2 regions of the Telluria sp. ZT3P39 genome follow, and region 1 is predicted to be linked to the other one. Evidence: predicted binding sites of a transcription regulator. Region 1 holds the regulator's gene; the other holds the start of a gene.
What was found. The regulator sigma-54, encoded in region 1, starts transcription at its own class of promoters, with help from an activator protein. The targets are predictions, from matches to a motif close to TGGCANGNAANCTGCTTT.
Positions count from the first base shown of each region.

Region 1 (10,620 bases):
GGGACAGCGGCAATGACACGCTCGATGGTGGCACCGAAGGTGATGTCATCATGGGCGGCAAGGGCAATGACATCCTCACTGGCGGTACTGGCGCTGACAAGTTCATATTCGATCCCCAGAACGGCAATGACCGCCTCCTGGATTTCAAAGCCGCCGAGGGAGACAAGCTGTTTTTTGCAGACTTCTTCTCAACGCCGATGAGCGTCGATGCTTTCATCGCGAAGTATGTCACTGACACCGGCAACGATCTACTCATCAGCCTGCCTGGTACGTCGATCGTCCTGGTCGGCGTGCCGAGCGTCTCGGCACTGACGGGTGCCATTGCGTTTGGCATGCCCCTATAGGGCGCACTAGGGCCTGCGCTTTGGCAGTGCAGGCCCTTGCTCGAACCAGGCCACATCGAATAGACGCGCCGGCATCGAAGTACGAGCCGGATCAACCGTGTTTCTTGCTACAGGTGCCGCAGCGGATGCGCGTAATCAGGCCAGACCGGCTCGAAGAATTTCGCCACCATCTCCGGCGTGACTTCTTCCAGCGTCGCCGGAGTCCACTTGGGCGCATTGTCCTTGTCGATCACCAGCGCCCGCACGCCTTCGAGCACCTCGCCGTGTTCGAAATTGTGGCGCACCAGCGAGCGCTCCATGCGCAGGCAATCGGCCACGTCGAGCGCGGCGCCGCGCTGCAGGAGTTCGCGGGTGACGCACATCATCAGGGGCGAGCGCTGGCGCATGGCTTTCAAGGCTTTTTGCGCGAACGGGTTCTCGTCGCGCGCGAGCGATGCCATGATGGCGGCCACCGAGGAAGCGCCGAAATGCGCATCGATGACCGCGCGCTGCGCCTGCAGTTCGCTCGCGCCGGCAGCACCCGCACACTGCGCGGCAAACGCGCGGATCGCTGCCGGCAGATCCGCGCCCGCAGTAGTATCCACCAGCGCCATCAACTCGCCCATCTTCTCGCCCGGCACGAACAGGTCGGCCAGGCCCACGTAGATCGCGTCGGCCGCGCCGATCGTCAAACCGGTGAGGCCCAGGTACTGGCCCAGCTGGCCCGGCGCGTGCGACAGGAAATGGCTGCCGCCGACATCGGGGAACAGGCCGATATTCACCTCGGGCATGGCGACCTTGCTGCGTTCGGTGACGATGCGCAGGCCGCAATCGGGGCCGCCCTGGGCGATGCCCATGCCGCCGCCCATCACCACGCCATCCATCAGCGCGATATACGGCTTCGGGTAGAAATGGATCAGGTGGTTCAGTGCGTATTCTTCGGTGAAGAAGTCTTCCAGCAGCGCGCTGCCGCCAGTCGGCCCCACATGCCCCATCTCGTGGAAGAAGCGGATGTCGCCGCCCGCGCACAAGGCTTTCTCGCTCGAGCTGGTGATGACGACCGCGTCGATGCCGGTGTCATGCTGCCAGTCGCGCAGGATCGCGGTGAGCGCGCGCACCATGTCGAGCGACAGGGAGTTCAGGGCCTTCGGCCGGTCGAGCGTAATGACGCCGGTGCGGTTGGCGACGCGGGTCAGGACGGTGTCGGTCATGGGATGTGCTGTGATCGAAAAAACATCCATTTTACCGAACAGTCGCGTGCACGCGAAGCCTGTTGGATGCAAAAAGGGCGTCCCCTCAGACGCCCTCGCTGTCATTGCTGCTGCGCGTATTTACGCTGCGGCTGCTTCGCCGAGATCCGGCAGGCGCTTGTGCGCCACGTGATTATGATTTTGCAGCATGGATTTATGCTTGATGACCTGGCGGTCCAGCCTGTCCATCAGCGTGTCGATCGCCGCGTACAGGTCTTGCGCGGCACTGGCCACATGCAAAATTTTTCCTGATACTTGCAGGTTGATCTCGGCTTTCTGCCGTTTTTCTTTTTCGGTGAGATTATCGATGGCGAGGAACACGTGGGTGTCGATCACGTGATCGAAATGGCGGGTAATGCGCTCGAGCTTATTCTGAACGTATTCACGAATTGCGGGAGTCACTTCAAGATGATGACCACTGATAGTGAGGTTCATACACACTCCTTTGAAATGTCGCGCTGCCCGCGCCACAAGGTAGGTGTGGGCAGTGCAGTTACAGAGACTTGCGGAGGCTGACGGGAGGAATCTTGAGCGCCTCACGGTATTTGGCTACCGTCCGGCGCGCAATGACCATACCTTGTTCCCCGAGCATTTCCGCGATCTTGCTGTCGGATAGAGGGTTCTTAGGGTCTTCTGCTCCTGTCAATTGCGCAATAAGCGCGCGGATCGCCGTGGAAGATGCTTCTCCCCCCGCTTCGGTGGCGACGTGGCTTCCGAAGAAGTATTTCAGTTCAAACATGCCGTGGGGGGTCAGCATGTATTTCTGCGTTGTAACGCGAGAAATCGTGCTCTCGTGTAGGCCTAGTGTATCAGCAATCTCGCGCAGCACAAGCGGACGCATGGCAACCGCGCCATGGCTGAAAAAGTTGCGCTGGCGCTCTACAATCGCCTCCGCCACACGCAAAATTGTATCGAAACGCTGGCGCATATTCTTGATCAGCCACTTGGCTTCCTGCAGCTGCGCGCCCATCTGGCTTTCGCTTTTTCCCTGCTTGAGCAGGTTGGCGTAGAGTGAGTTGACGCGCAATTTCGGCATCACGTCCGGATTCAGCATCACCGACCAGCCGCTCTTGGCGCGGCGCACGATCACGTCCGGCACCACGTAGTCGGAGGTGGCAGACGCAAAGGCCGCGCCCGGATGCGGATTGCACTGGCGGACCACGGCCTGCACTTCGCGCAGGTCTTCGTCGTCGCAGTCCAGCGCCTTCTTGAGCTTGGTGTATTCGCGCTGTGCGAACCAGCTCAGGTAGCCTTCGACGATCTTCAGCGCCAGGCGCCGCGTCACCATCGGCACGCCCGGCATGCGGCGGATCTGCAGGGCCAGGCATTCGGCCGCGCTGCGGGCGCCGCAGCCGAGCGGGTCCAGGCTCTGCACCAGCGCCAGCGCGCAGCGCAGCTCGTCCATCTCGATCTCGAGTTCGGCGGGCAGGCGCGCGTGGATGTCGTCCAGCGGCTCCTCTAAATAGCCGTTGTCGTCGAGCGCATCGATCACCAGTTCGGCCAGCGCGCGGTCGCGCACGCTGCAGCCGGTGGTGCGCACCTGTTCGGCCAGGTGCTCGCGCAGCGACACGCTGCAGGCTTCCAGCTGCGGACGGCCGTCTTCGTCGTCGCCGCTGCGCGCGCCCCCGCCCTCGCCGCCCCAGTCGCCGTCAGGCTCGCCGCGGTCGCGGTCACCGTCTTCGAAGCCGTCGGCCTCTGGCTTGGCGCCCTCGCCTTCGCCGCCTTCCTGTGCCGGCTGCGCGGCCGGGGCTTCGCCGCTGGCGGGGGCGCTGTTGATGGCGCCGTCGGCCAGCAGGCGCACCGAGTGGTCGAGCGGATCGTCGAGGCGTTCGAGCAGCGGGTTATCGGTCAGTATCTGCTCGAGCTCCTGGTGCAGTTCGAGCGTGGACAACTGCAGCAGGCGGATCGACTGCTGCAGCTGCGGCGTGAGCGCCAGGTGCTGCGAAGTGCGGAGTTGCAGGGACTGTTTCATGGTCACATGCGGAAGTGTTCGCCGAGGTAGACGCGGCGCACCGACTCGTCGGCGATGATGTCGTCCGGACGGCCCGAGGCCAGCACCGCCCCCTGGTTGATGATGTAGGCGCGGTCGCAGATGCCGAGCGTCTCGCGCACGTTGTGGTCCGTGATCAGCACGCCGATGTTGCGCTCTTTCAGGAAGCGCACGATGCGCTGGATCTCGATCACGGCGATCGGGTCCACGCCGGCAAACGGCTCATCTAACAGCACGAAGCGCGGGTTGGTCGCCAGCGCGCGCGCGATCTCCACACGGCGGCGCTCGCCGCCGGACAGCGACAGCGCCGGGCTCTCGCGCAGCTTCTCGATCTGCAGCTCGGCCAGCAGGGTGTCCAGGCGCTCGTTGATCTCGTCCTTCGACAAGGCCTTGCCCTCATCGGTGCGCTGCAGTTCCAGCACGGCGCGGATGTTCTCTTCCACCGTGAGCTTGCGGAACACCGAGGCTTCCTGCGGCAGGTAGGACAGGCCCAGCACCGCGCGCCGGTGGATCGGCAGGCTCGAGATGTCGGTGCCATTGATGTCGATCGAGCCGGCGTCCGACGGCACCAGGCCGACGATCATGTAGAACGAGGTGGTCTTGCCGGCGCCGTTCGGGCCCAGCAGGCCGACCACTTCGCCGCAATCGACCTGCAGCGAGACGTCGCGCACCACCAGCCGCTTGCCATAGCTCTTTTGCAATCCCTTGACGATCAGGGTGCTGCAGCCTTCGCGCACGCTTGTCGAGGCTAGCGTCATTGCTTGCCGCCTTCTGCGGCTGCAGGACGGCGCGGGGCGATGATCAGGGTGCCGCGCCCGCCGCCAACCTTGCTCTGGCCGCTGGCGTCGTTGCGCACCTGGGCGACTTCCTTGCGGTTGTCGTAGGAGATGAACGGACCCTTGATTTCGTTGGTCATGCGCCCGCTTTCCAGCTCGCGCACTTCGGCGGCCGTGAACAGTTTCACCAGCTCGGCGCGCTCGTCGTATTCGATGCGCTGGGCCTGGCCTTCGACCCACAGGTCCGGGCCGCCGTCGCGCTTCTGGCGGAAGGTGGCCAGCTTGCCCGGCGCCGCGGTAAGCGTCACGCTCATGTAGCCTTCCGGAGTTTCTTTCACCTGGGCGCGGTCGGATTTCAGTACCAGGGTGCCGCGCGTGAGCACGACGTTGCCGGTCAGGATGCGGGTTTGCGTGACCTCGTCGACGTCCAGGGTGTCGAAGTTGATCACGGCCTGCTTGAGCGAATCGGCGCGCTCGGCAAAGGCGCCGAGGGAGGCCAGGCCAAGAAGGGCGGCAAGGATGATTTTTTTCATGGGTGCTTGTCCTGTGATGACGTGCGCGCTAGCGTTGCGCGCGTGGCGGATAGACGATCTGGCCGCGGCTGGCCAGGTGCAGCTTCTGGGTCGCGTTGTTCGCGACCATGCCGGTGCCACGGATGGTGGAGGCGCCGAGCTGCATCACGATCGGCTGGTCGGTCTTCATGATCTCTTCGTCGGGCAGCACGGTGAGTGCCTCGGTGCGTACGCGCAGCGCTTCGCTGGTGGGCGTGGCGGGGCGCTGGATGTCGACCTTGCCGAGCAGGTCGACGCGGTGTTCTTCGTGGTAGATGCGGCCGCGGTTGGCCACCACGGTGGTGCGCGGGCGCCCCGGGGTCATGCCCTGCACCACCGGCTGCTCGACCTCGGAGACGTCGCCCTGCGGCTGGTGCGCCAGGCGCTTGCCCGACACGACATAGCTCGGCTTGCCCTCTTCGGTCATGCGCACGAAGGAGAAATTTTCGACGATGTAATCCGGCTCGTCCATCGGCCCGCCCAGGCGCGTATCGCCATCGTCGCTGTCCATCACCTGCACCAGCCAGAAGCTGCCGAAGGCGAGGAAGACGCCGATGATCATGACGCTGAGCAGTCTCCAGCGGTGGGCGGTGCGCTTGTACGTGACCATATCTGTTCGTGCGAGCGCTTAGGCGAAGTAAGGCGCGAGCGCCTGTTCGTAGCTGCCCTGGGCGCGCATGACCAGGTCGCAGACTTCGCGCACGGCGCCGCGCCCGCCCGCGTTCTTCGTGACGTAATGCGCGCGGTGCTGCACTTCCGGGTGGCCCGAGGGCACGGCCACGGCAAAGCCGACTTTCGTGAGCAGCGGCAGGTCGATCACGTCGTCGCCGATGTAACCGCATTCCTCGGCGGTCACGCCGGTGGCGTCTAACAGCTTGGCAAAGCCGATGCGCTTGTCGTGGATGCCCTGGTAGACGTGGGCAATGCCCAAATCGCTTGCCCGCTTGACCACGATCGGCGACAGGCGCGCGCTGATGATCGCGGTCTGCACGCCGGTCTTGCCCAGCAACTGGATGCCCAGGCCGTCGAGCACATTGAAGGTCTTGGTGACTTCGCCGTCCGGGCCGTAGGTGAGGCTGCCGTCGGTGAGCACGCCGTCGACGTCGAAGATCATGACTTTCACGCGCGCGGCGCGCTGCATGTGTTCCAGTGGAGTCATTTAGATTACCTTGGCGCGGGTCAGGTCGTGGATGTGGAGCGCGCCGACCAGGCGGCCGTCAAGGTCCACCACCAGCATCTGGTTGATGCGGAATTCTTCCATCACGGCGACGGCGTCGACCGCCAGCTGTTCCGGGTGCACGGTGCGCGGGCCGGCATGCATCACGTCGCGGATCGCGATGTTCGAGAAATCGTGCAGGCGCTCGATCAGGCGGCGCAAGTCGCCGTCGGTGAACACGCCGACCGGGCGGCGCTCGTCGTCGATCACGGCGGTCATGCCCATGCCCTTCTGCGAGACTTCCAGCAGGGCCTTGGCCAGCGGCGTGTCGGGGCTCACGGCGGGAATCGCGTCGCCGCTGCGCATGACGTCGCGCACGTGCGTCAGCAGGCGGCGGCCCAGGGCCCCGCCCGGGTGCGACATCGCGAAGTCTTCTTCGCGAAAACCCCGCATATCCAGCAGCGACACCGCCAGGGCGTCGCCCATGGCGAGCGTCACGGTGGTGCTGGTGGTCGGGGCGAGATTGAGCGTGCAGGCTTCCTTGGCCACCGAAATATCGAGGTGGATCTCGGACAGCTTGGCCAGGCGCGAATGCGGCTTGCCGGTCATCGAGATCACCTTGCTGCCCATTCTTTTGACAGCTGGCAAAATTTCGAGCAGCTCGGACGATTCGCCCGAGTTCGAGATGGCGATGAAGACATCCTGCGCCGTCACCATGCCCAGGTCGCCGTGGGCGGCTTCGCCCGGGTGTACGAACATGGCCGGGGTGCCGGTCGATGCCAGGGTGGCGGCAATCTTGCGGCCGATGTGGCCGGATTTGCCCATGCCGGACACCACTACGCGCCCGGTACAGCCCAACAAGAGCTGCACGGCGCGCACGAAACTGTCGTCGTCGCCCAGGCGCGCATGCAGCGCGCGAATGGCGTCGGCCTCGATGGCCAGGGTCTCGCGGCCCAGCTCCAGCACGCGGCGGGCCTGGTCGGCATCAAAACTTTTCAGCATTGTTTTTTCATCGGTTACACTCATCGTGGCAGTATAAACGAATTGGCCAAGCAAAAAACTTGCCAGTGGTAACAAACTACAACAACGAATCACGGGGAAGATGCATTCCGGACTTGAACTGACCCTGCTCCTGCTGGGCTGCGCCGTACTCGGCGTGGTCGCTTTCCGGATGCTTCACCTGCCGCCGATGCTCGGCTACCTGGCCGTCGGCGTCCTCATCGGCCCCCACGCGCTGGCGCTGGCCGACGACAGTCCCGCCACCCACGCGCTGGCCGAATTCGGCGTCGTCTTCCTGATGTTTTCGATCGGGCTGGAGTTCTCCCTGGCCCAGCTCAAATCGATGCGCCGCATCGTGTTCGGCCTGGGTCTGGCTCAAGTCGTATTGACAATCGCGGCCGCCATGGGCTTCGGCCTGTTCATCTCCTGGTGGGTGCCCGAGATGCATGTGAGCTGGCAGGCGGCCTTCGCGCTGGGCGGGGCGCTGGCCATGTCGTCCACCGCCATCGTCGTCAAGATGCTGACCGAACGCCTGGAACTCGAGAGCGAGCATGGGCGCCGCATCATCGGCATCCTGCTGTTCCAGGATCTGGCGGTGGTGCCGCTCCTGATCATGATCCCCTCGCTGGCGCGCCCGCCCGAAGAACTGGCCGCGACCCTCGGCTGGGCGGCGCTCAAGGCGGCCTTCGTGCTGGCCCTGCTCCTGATCTTCGGACAGAAGCTGATGCGCAACTGGTTCACCATCGTCGCCAAGCGCCGCTCGCAGGAGCTGTTCATGCTCAACCTGCTCCTGGTGACGCTGGGTCTTGCCTGGGTCACCGAGCAGGCCGGCCTGTCGCTGGCGCTGGGCGCGTTCGTGGCCGGCATGCTGATCTCCGAGACCCAGTACAAGCACCAGGTGGAAGAAGACATCAAGCCCTTCCGCGACGTGCTGCTCGGGCTGTTCTTCATCACGGTGGGCATGCTGCTCAACGTCGGCGTCGTGCTGCAGCACTGGTGGCTGGTGCTCGCGCTCGTGGTGTTCCCGGTGCTGCTGAAATTCGCGATCATCGCGGCCCTGGCCAAGGCCTTCGGCTCGAGCGACGGCGTGTCGATGCGCACCGGCCTGGCGCTGGCCCAGGCCGGCGAATTCGGCTTCGTGCTGCTGAACCTCGCCTCCGGCTCGAAGCTGATCGACGACTTCCTGATCCAGCTGGTGCTGGCCTCGATGGTGCTGTCGATGCTGGTCGCCCCCTTCGTGATCCAGAACATGGACAAGATCGTGATGAAGGTCGCGGCCAACGAATGGATGATGCAGTCGCTCCAGCTGACCCAGCTCGCCAGCCGCACCATGAAGACCCAGAAGCACGTGATCATCGCCGGTTTCGGACGCAGCGGCCAGAGCCTGGCCACCTTGCTGAGCGAGGAAAAACTGCCCTGGTACGCGCTCGACCTGGACCCGGAACGGGTGCAGGAAGCGCAGGCCGCCGGCGCCAACGTGTCCTACGGCGACGCCGCCCGCCGCGAAGCCCTGATCGCGGCCGGCATCAACCGCGCCAGCGCGCTGGTGATCACCTTCGCCAATACCCCGCTCGCGCTGAAGGTGCTGCACCTGGTGCACGAGCTGGCGCCGAATTTATCGGTGATCGTGCGCGCCCACGACGACAGCGACCTCGATCAGCTCAAGCGCGCCGGCGCCACCGAAGTGGTGCCTGAAGCGCTGGAATCGAGCCTGATGCTGGCCTCGCACGCGCTGGTCGTGATGGGCGTGCCGCTGCGCCGCGTGGTGCACCGCGTGCAGAACGCGCGCGACGAACGCTATGCCTCGCTGCGCGGCTACTTCCATGGCGCGGGCGACGTGTCGGACGATCCGGAACACACCTATGTGCGGCTGCATTCGGTGACGCTGCGCAGCGAAGCGGCCGCGGTGGGGCGGCGCATCAAGGAGATGGAGCTGGAAGAAGTCGGGGCCGAAGTGACCACGCTGCGGCGCAACGGGCAGAGCCTGAGCTGGGATCCGGAGACGATGCTGCTGGTGGGGGATGTGCTGGTGTTGCGCGGGGCGGGGGAAGCGGTGAGCAGGGCCGAGAGCCGGCTGTTGTGACTTGTGTAGGGTGGCCGGGTCTTCCCGGCCGCGCGTTCAAACTACGGTGCTGCTGCCCGCGCGGCTATTCTCGTGACGGTTGAACGCGCGGGCGGGGAACCCGCCCACCCTACGAAACCGTGACTACCCGGTTACGCCCATCCGCCTTGGCGCGATACAAGGCCGTATCCGCCTGCGCCACCAGATCCTGCGCCACGCCCTCGATCGCATGATCGCGCTCGAAATCATCCAGCGTCGCCACCCCGATCGACACCGTCACCGACACGTGCTCGCCGCTCGACAGGTCCACCGGCGTCACCGCCACGCTGTTACGAATGCGCTGCGCGACCACGCTGGCGCTCTCCAGCCCCGCATCGATCAGGAGCACCACGAATTCCTCGCCCCCGAAACGCCCGAGCGCATCCGAGATGCGCAGTTCCGCCTTGATCCGCGACGCCACCTCGCGCAGCACGTCGTCGCCGCCCCCGTGTCCGACGCTGTCGTTGACCTGCTTGAAGTGGTCGATGTCGATGTACAGGCACGAAATGCGATAGCCCTGGCGGCGCGCCCGCGCGATCTCTTCCACCAGCCGGCGGTCGATGTAGCGGCGGTTGTACACGCCCGTGAGCGCATCGGTCAGGCCGATAAACTTGAGCATCTCGTTGCTGATGACGTTCTCGAGGCAGATCGCGATGATCGATCCCATGTGCTCGAGGAAGTCGGTGCCGAGGGCCGCGGTGAAGCGGTTCGCGTCGGCACTGCCCAGATTCAGGCTGCCGATCAGGCGCGTGTTGCGCAGCAGCGGCACCAGGGCCACGCTTTGCAGCCCGACGGGCGGATGCGGGAACTGCGCGCAGTGCTGCGATGGCGCATAGGGCCCGAGCAGCGGGCGCGGACGGCGGCCCTCTACGTGCTCGAAACCGAGATCGCTGGCGTGCTCGCAGAAACTCAGGTCCTGCAGCTGTTCGTAGTCGACGCCCAGCTTGGACATGACGGTATAGATGTCGGCCTCAGGGTCGACCAGCGACAGGGTCACCGTATCGAGCTCCGAAATCACAGGCAGCGTGCGGAAAATCGTCGAAACCAGTTCCTGGAAGCTGCCGGCGCCGACGATCTGCAGGTCGAAGGCCTGGTGGCGCGTCATGATCGAATGGTTACGCTCGGCCTGTTCGAGCAGGTACGCCATGCGGGAACGCAGGGTCTCGTTCTCCAACATCAGCTCTCGCGTCAGCGCATCTGGCTCGTGCATTGAAAATTCCTTTCAGCAATAACCGTAACATTACGCCATCTGACCTTGCTTGAAAACGAAAACCGCCCGAAGGTGGGCGATTTAGCGACACAAAGTTTTTACAAGTGTCAAAAATTCAGGGTCATTTCCAGTTCCTGCCCCACACGCAGGCTGCTTCCGGCGCCGCTGGCGACGATGCAATTCATGCCCAGGCAGACCGCGCCTTCCATGCGCGGATTGGCGCGGTAGGTTTGCAGGATGTCGAGCGGATCGGGGCCGATGGCG
Region 1 covers NZ_JCASIH010000015.1:1,106-11,725, forward strand. The annotation lists partial or broken gene AC56LR_RS14705 (Ig-like domain-containing protein) at 1-344, shown strand, start outside; gene AC56LR_RS14710 (enoyl-CoA hydratase/isomerase family protein) at 452-1,534, opposite strand; gene hpf (ribosome hibernation-promoting factor, HPF/YfiA family) at 1,655-2,008, opposite strand; gene AC56LR_RS14720 (RNA polymerase factor sigma-54) at 2,067-3,545, opposite strand; gene lptB (LPS export ABC transporter ATP-binding protein) at 3,548-4,321, opposite strand; gene lptA (lipopolysaccharide transport periplasmic protein LptA) at 4,318-4,872, opposite strand; gene lptC (LPS export ABC transporter periplasmic protein LptC) at 4,901-5,500, opposite strand; gene AC56LR_RS14740 (KdsC family phosphatase) at 5,519-6,049, opposite strand; gene AC56LR_RS14745 (KpsF/GutQ family sugar-phosphate isomerase) at 6,050-7,072, opposite strand; gene AC56LR_RS14750 (monovalent cation:proton antiporter family protein) at 7,149-9,128, shown strand; gene AC56LR_RS14755 (GGDEF domain-containing protein) at 9,238-10,356, opposite strand; gene AC56LR_RS14760 (MOSC domain-containing protein) at 10,464-10,620, opposite strand, start outside.

Region 2 (6,120 bases), on a different contig from region 1:
CGCATCGGCGCCAACCTGACCGTGGTGCGTTCCGTGTCGGTCGCGTTGGAAGCCACCCGCGCCTCGGCACTGCCGCTGCAGCGCGACCAGGTCAACGACATCGCCTGGAATACGCTGCGCGCCAATGCCGATTTCGTCGGCATGTCGATCACCTTCGAGCCGGATGCGCTCGACGGCAAGGACGCGGAGTTCGCCGGCAAGGCGCCCCACTACGACGCCTCCGGCCGCCACATGCCGTACTTCACCCGCGGCGCCGACGGCAGCCCGAAGATCGAGCCGATCGTGTTCCTGCCCACGGCGGGCGCCAACGACTGGTATGACATCCCGAAGGCCAGCGGCAAGCTGCATTTCACCGAGCCCTATCAATATCCGATGGACGGCAAGAACGTCCTGCTGGCATCGGTGGCGGCGCCGGTCAAGGTCGATGGCAAGGTCATCGGCGTGGCCGCGGCCGACTTCCAGCTGACCAGGCTGACGGCCATCCTGGCCGGCATGAAATTCATCGAAGGCGGTTCGCTGGCGCTGGTCTCGAACGGCGGGCTGTACGCCAGCCACCCGATCGCGGAGCGCAACGGCAAGAAGGCGGACGAGCTGCCGGCAGCCGCGCTCGACGCCGTCAAGAACGGCAAGGCCTACCAGTACATCGACACCAAGGGCATCGTCCACATTCTGCAGCCGGTGCGCCTGCACGCGGACATCGCGCCGTGGTCGATCTCGCTCGAATTCCCGGAAAGCGTGGCGACCGCGTCCTCGCGCAAACTGGCCGGCTATGCGGCGATCGTCTCCATCATCTGCGCCATCGCCGCCGCCTTCGTCATGGTAATGGTGCTGCGCCGCCTGACCCTGCCGCTGCGCAAGCTGAGCGCCACCATGACCGACCTCGCCAGCGGCAATGCCGACCTGAGCGCACGCCTCGACGCGCGCGGCAAGGATGAACTGGCGCAGATCGCGGCGGGCTTCAACGGCTTCGTCGCCAAGATCCAGGACGTGCTGGCGCGCGTCACCACCAGCTCGGGCGCAGTGGCCGTGGCATCGAGCGAAATCCGCCAGGGCAATGCCGACCTGTCGGTGCGCACCGAGCAGCAGGCCAGCGCGCTGGAAGAAACCGCGGCCTCGATGGAAGAACTCAACGGCACCGTCAAGCAGAACGCCGACAACGCGCGCCAGGCCAACCAGCTGGCCGAATCGGCCAGCGCGATCGCCGTGCGCGGCGGCGACGTGGTGGCCCAGGTGGTGACCACGATGGCCTCGATCAGCGACTCGTCCAGGAAAGTCGTGGACATCATCGGCGTCATCGACGGCATCGCTTTCCAGACCAATATCCTGGCGCTGAACGCCGCCGTCGAAGCGGCGCGCGCCGGCGAGCAGGGCCGCGGCTTCGCGGTCGTCGCCACCGAGGTGCGCAACCTGGCGCAGCGCAGCGCCGCCGCCGCCAAGGAGATCAAGACCCTGATCGGCGACTCGGTGCAAAAAGTCAGCGTCGGCACCGACCTGGTGGCCGAAGCCGGCAAGACCATGGGCGACGTGGTGGCCAGCGTGCGCCGCGTCAGCGACATCGTCGCCGAGATCAGCGCCGCGAGCGCGGAGCAGAGCACCGGCATCGGCCAGGTCAACCAGGCCATCGTGCAGATGGACGGCGTGACCCAGCAGAACGCGGCGCTGGTGGAAGAAGCGGCAGCGGCGGCGGAGAGCCTGCAGCAGCAGGCCGCCACCCTGGTCGCGCTGGTGGGCGAGTTCAAGCTCGAAAGCAGCACGCGTCCGCAGGCCGCCGCGCGTCCGGCACCTGCACGCCTGGGCATGCAGGCGGCATGAAATGAAGGCGCGCTGCCGGGTTTAAGGATCGGCTCATATTGCAGAGCTAAGCTTGACGGACAACCAACAACAAGGATGTCCTGATGCTGAAATTCGCACTCTTGCCGGCGCTGTGCCTGGCCTTCGTCGCAGCGCCGGCCCTGGCCCAGTCGGCCGATCCGGCAGCCGCGCCTGCAGTCACCGCGGAAGCCGCCGAGGCGCAAGCCGCGCCGGAGCAGATCCTGGTGGTCGGCCAGAAGCCCGGCCCCGGCATGTGGAAGGTGTCGAAGGACGACCACGTGCTGTGGATCTTCGGGACCTATTCGCCGCTGCCGGTCAAGATGAACTGGCGCTCGCACGAGGTCGAAGCCGTCATCGGGCGCTCGCAGGAATACCTGGCCCCGCCGCTGGGCAAGGTCGACATCGGCTATGTCCAGGGCCTGATGGCGCTGCCCCTGCTCATCGGCATCAACGACAATCCCGACGGCGCCACCCTGCGCGACGTGCTCCCGGCCGACATCTACGCGCGCTGGCTGCCGCTCAAGGAAAAATACCTGCCCAAGAACAAGGAGCGCGAGCGTCCGGTCTTCGTGGCAAATCAATTATTCAGCGCCGCCATGAAGCAGGCCGGCCTCACCACCAGCACCGATGTCCGCAAGCAGGTCGAGAAGATCGTCGACGCCAGGAAGCTCACCGTCACGAAAACCGTGCTCTCGCTGCCGATCGAGAACGCGCGCAGCGTCATCAAGGACTTCAAGAAGTCGCCGCTCGACGATGCGGCCTGCTTCGCCGCCACATTGAGCCGCCTGGAGACCGATATCGAGGGCATGCGCCTGCGCGCCAATGCCTGGGCCAAGGGCGACATCGACGTCATCCGCAAGCTCGATTTCGTCGACCAGCAGGAGAGCTGCACCAACGTCATCATGAACAGCGCCGCCGTGCGCGACAACCCGACCTTCCAGGGCGCGGAGCCGCGCCTGCGCGCCATGTGGGTGGCCAATGCCGAGGCGGCGCTGGCCAGGAATGCCTCGACCTTCGCCGTGCTGGCGATGAAGGACGTGCTCAATCCGAAGGGCATGCTGGCGATGCTGGCGGCGAAGGGGTACAAGGTCGAGCAGCCAGAATAAGTGAAATTTCCGTCGGGAATTTTTACAGTAGATTTGGCAATAAAGAGTGAAGAAATTATAACTGATTGATTTTATTGAATTTTTCAATGCAAACAATTTCTGGCGCGAAAATTGCTTATCCCTGGGGACACTTTTAATAACAGTTGTTTAACCTAGGGATCCCATGTTGACCGTATCACGCCTGCTTGCCGCACTTGTCCTGACCTCCGCCTCGTTTGCTGCCATCGCCGCGCCGGTCACCCCGACCTACACGACGTTCTCGAACCTTGCCGGCGCCACTTATGGCGGCAAAGGTATCCCGACCGACCCGTCGGCGATCACGACCTACGGTTCGCTGACCCTGGGCATGGCGGCAACCCAGCGCCTGATCGGCCCGAACCTGCGCCATGACGGCGCCGGCACCTATTTCGCCAACACCGGCAGCACCCCGGGCATGCCGCCGCGCGCGACCTGGAACTTCAATTACTACATCCACGACAGCGCGCAAAACCTGGCCAACAATGGCCTGACTTATGCCTTGCTGTACGACTTCGATGCCGGCATCGGCACCGATTCGTCGCGCATGGGCATGTGGAACCTGACCCCGTTCGTCGGCGGCACCACCCACGAGAACTCGCAGAACCTGGCGTTCAGCTTCCTGTCGGCGAACCTGCCAGGCATCATCACCCCACCGCCAGCCGGCGCGTTCGATCCGATGGCGGTCGGCCAGTACAGCTTCGCCCTGATCGCCCTGCGCGACGGCATCGAAGTGGCGCGCAGCGCCATCAACGTGCAAGTGCCCGAACCAGGCCCGCTGGCCCTGCTGGGCCTCGGCCTGGCCGGCCTGCTGGCGGCACGCCGCCGCAAGCTGTCGAAGTAATCTTCGCCGGTTCGAGGAAAACAAAACGCCCGGTGCGCTGCATCGGGCGTTTTGTTTTCAGTTGGTCACATTAGGAATTTGTCAAAGAAACCCAACAAGTGTAGGATGCGAGGGCACGCGGGTGTAGCTCAATGGTAGAGCAGAAGCTTCCCAAGCTTACGACGAGGGTTCGATTCCCTTCACCCGCTCCAGTGAAAAGTGTTCAAACTTCCGTTTTCCTCGCTCCACAAAATCTCAACCGCTCCACAAATTCGCGCTCAGTAGCCGGTGAGACGGCGCACCCGCCCATGCGTGTCGGCCTCATCCGCAGAGACTGAACCCATCGAGTGTAGAGCTGCAACGCTTACTTGCGTTTTTTCAACATTTTGTGTGAGAGCAAAAAAGACATGGCATAATGCGCTTGCTGTGACGTTTACAAATGGAAACATCGCTCAGCTCAAGCTCTGTTCAACAGGACCGACTTCTACGATGACTTCAACGACACACTTGACCCTACCGCACGCTGAACCTGCGCGGTTTGCTAAAAATTTCTTGCGCCAAGCTGTCTGCGAACTTCGCTTCCCGACGCTCTTCGAACTGGAAGGGATGCGTCCTCCGCCTTCGTTCGCGAAAGCGTTGAGGAAAGACTACCCTGTCTACCAAGCCAACGACGACCTTAGTGTTAGCGTCAACGGTGTGGACAAGGCGCACCTTCACGTATTCTCTTCACTCAAGCCGGGCTGGAGCGTGACGTTGCGTGCCGCGTCAATCACTCTTGAGACGACAAAGTACGACTCCTTCGAAAACTTCCAAAAGCGACTTGCGTTGGTGGTGAGAGCTGCGTCCGAAGTGATCGACAGCGAATATTTCACGCGCATCGGACTGCGTTACATCAACGTCATTCCGGTAGGTTCAGACAGAGTGAGCGAGTGGTTGAACCCTGAGTTAGTAGGGCTTCACTCAAGCGAAATATTTGGCGGTGCGGTAGAATTTTCAGGACGTATCGCTGGCCCAGCCGCGCTCGGCGGATATCTGCTCAATCATGGGCTGGCAGGCGATGCTTCAAGTAGGCGCAAAGAATACGTAATTGACATGGACTTCTCAGCGCAAGATGTCGAAGTCAGTGAGGCATCCTCGGTAATCGACACTCTTCACAAGCAAGAGTTTGAGCTGTTCAGTTGGACACTTGGCACCAAGGCTCGAGAGTACCTGGAAGCACCCCAAAATTCGAATAAGAGGTAGGCATGGACTTTCATCTTGATGTAACTCCGGTCACTGAGCCTACGTACTTTCAATCCTATTCAGACAAAGGGCGCCCTCCGGACGCGCACCGCAATCCTGGCATGGTGCCTTTGCCGGAGCGCCGTAGGCAAGCTTCAGTTAGCTCCACTGATACGGTCATTGTGAAGCCGCGCGAGATTGCTCGCCATGACATTTCGACGCAAACTGGCTCGAAAAAATCGGCAGTGGCCTCCGGGGTGAAGCTGCAGCCGACGGCTGGGGCGTCCCAACTCATCGCGGCGCGTGATACAAGATTGGCGTTGCTAGCCAAAAAATACGAGGGTGAACCTACGCGTGAAGACTCCGCCAGGCTGGCCCTGGTGACTGAACGGATTCGTCGTCTGCAGCCGCGTGTAACGAAGCGGGACGTTGATATACTGACGCAGGTAGTCGATCAGGTTGAGCAAGTTACGGATAGCCTCGCACAAATGAGGCAACGTCTTGGGATCGCATGAACCCGTTTTCGTATCCGAAGACAAAGTTAGCGCGATCGCAAGTACCACCAGCCTACGCAACTTACAAACGGTATAAACCGTTTCTACAAATCGAATTCGGCCGACAGTGTGTCTACTGCAGAATGCCGGATACGACTAGGGAAAGCTATTTTGGGGCTGATCACTACCGGCCAAAGTCTCTCTTCCCAACGCTGAGTGCCGAATACTCTAACCTCTACTATTGCTGTAATCAATGCAATGCTAGGAAGGGCGACTACTGGGAACCCGACAGTCGCTCTAATCGTTTCGTGCCAAACCCCTGCGACCATGTGATGTGGAGTCATCTCAGGTTCCGCGCTGGGACAGTGGAAGCTCGCACTGATACTGGTCGATTTGCATTGGAACTTCTTGACCTGAACGATCCAAAGGCAGTCGAACAGCGCGAGGGTACTATTCACATGATAGATATCTGCATGAACTCCATACGAGAAGCTGAGCGCGTGCTGGTCGAGATTGAGAAAATTTTTCAGCAGGGATTAATTTCGCAGGACCTTCGCGATACGGAAAGTGCGACTGCTAAGACGTTGATCTCGAAGACTCGGAGCGCGTTGAGCTTACTCACGCCTACCTGAAAGGCACCACCTTTATG
Region 2 covers NZ_JCASIH010000013.1:39,415-45,534, forward strand. The annotation lists gene AC56LR_RS13735 (methyl-accepting chemotaxis protein) at 1-1,812, shown strand, start outside; gene AC56LR_RS13740 (TraB/GumN family protein) at 1,896-2,918, shown strand; gene AC56LR_RS13745 (PEP-CTERM sorting domain-containing protein) at 3,082-3,777, shown strand; tRNA gene AC56LR_RS13750 (tRNA-Gly) at 3,895-3,968, shown strand; gene AC56LR_RS13755 (TIGR04255 family protein) at 4,264-4,998, shown strand; gene AC56LR_RS13760 (hypothetical protein) at 5,001-5,492, shown strand; gene AC56LR_RS13765 (HNH endonuclease) at 5,489-6,103, shown strand.
Region 2: the regulator sigma-54 is predicted to act here: its motif matches at 3,019-3,036, upstream of AC56LR_RS13745 (PEP-CTERM sorting domain-containing protein).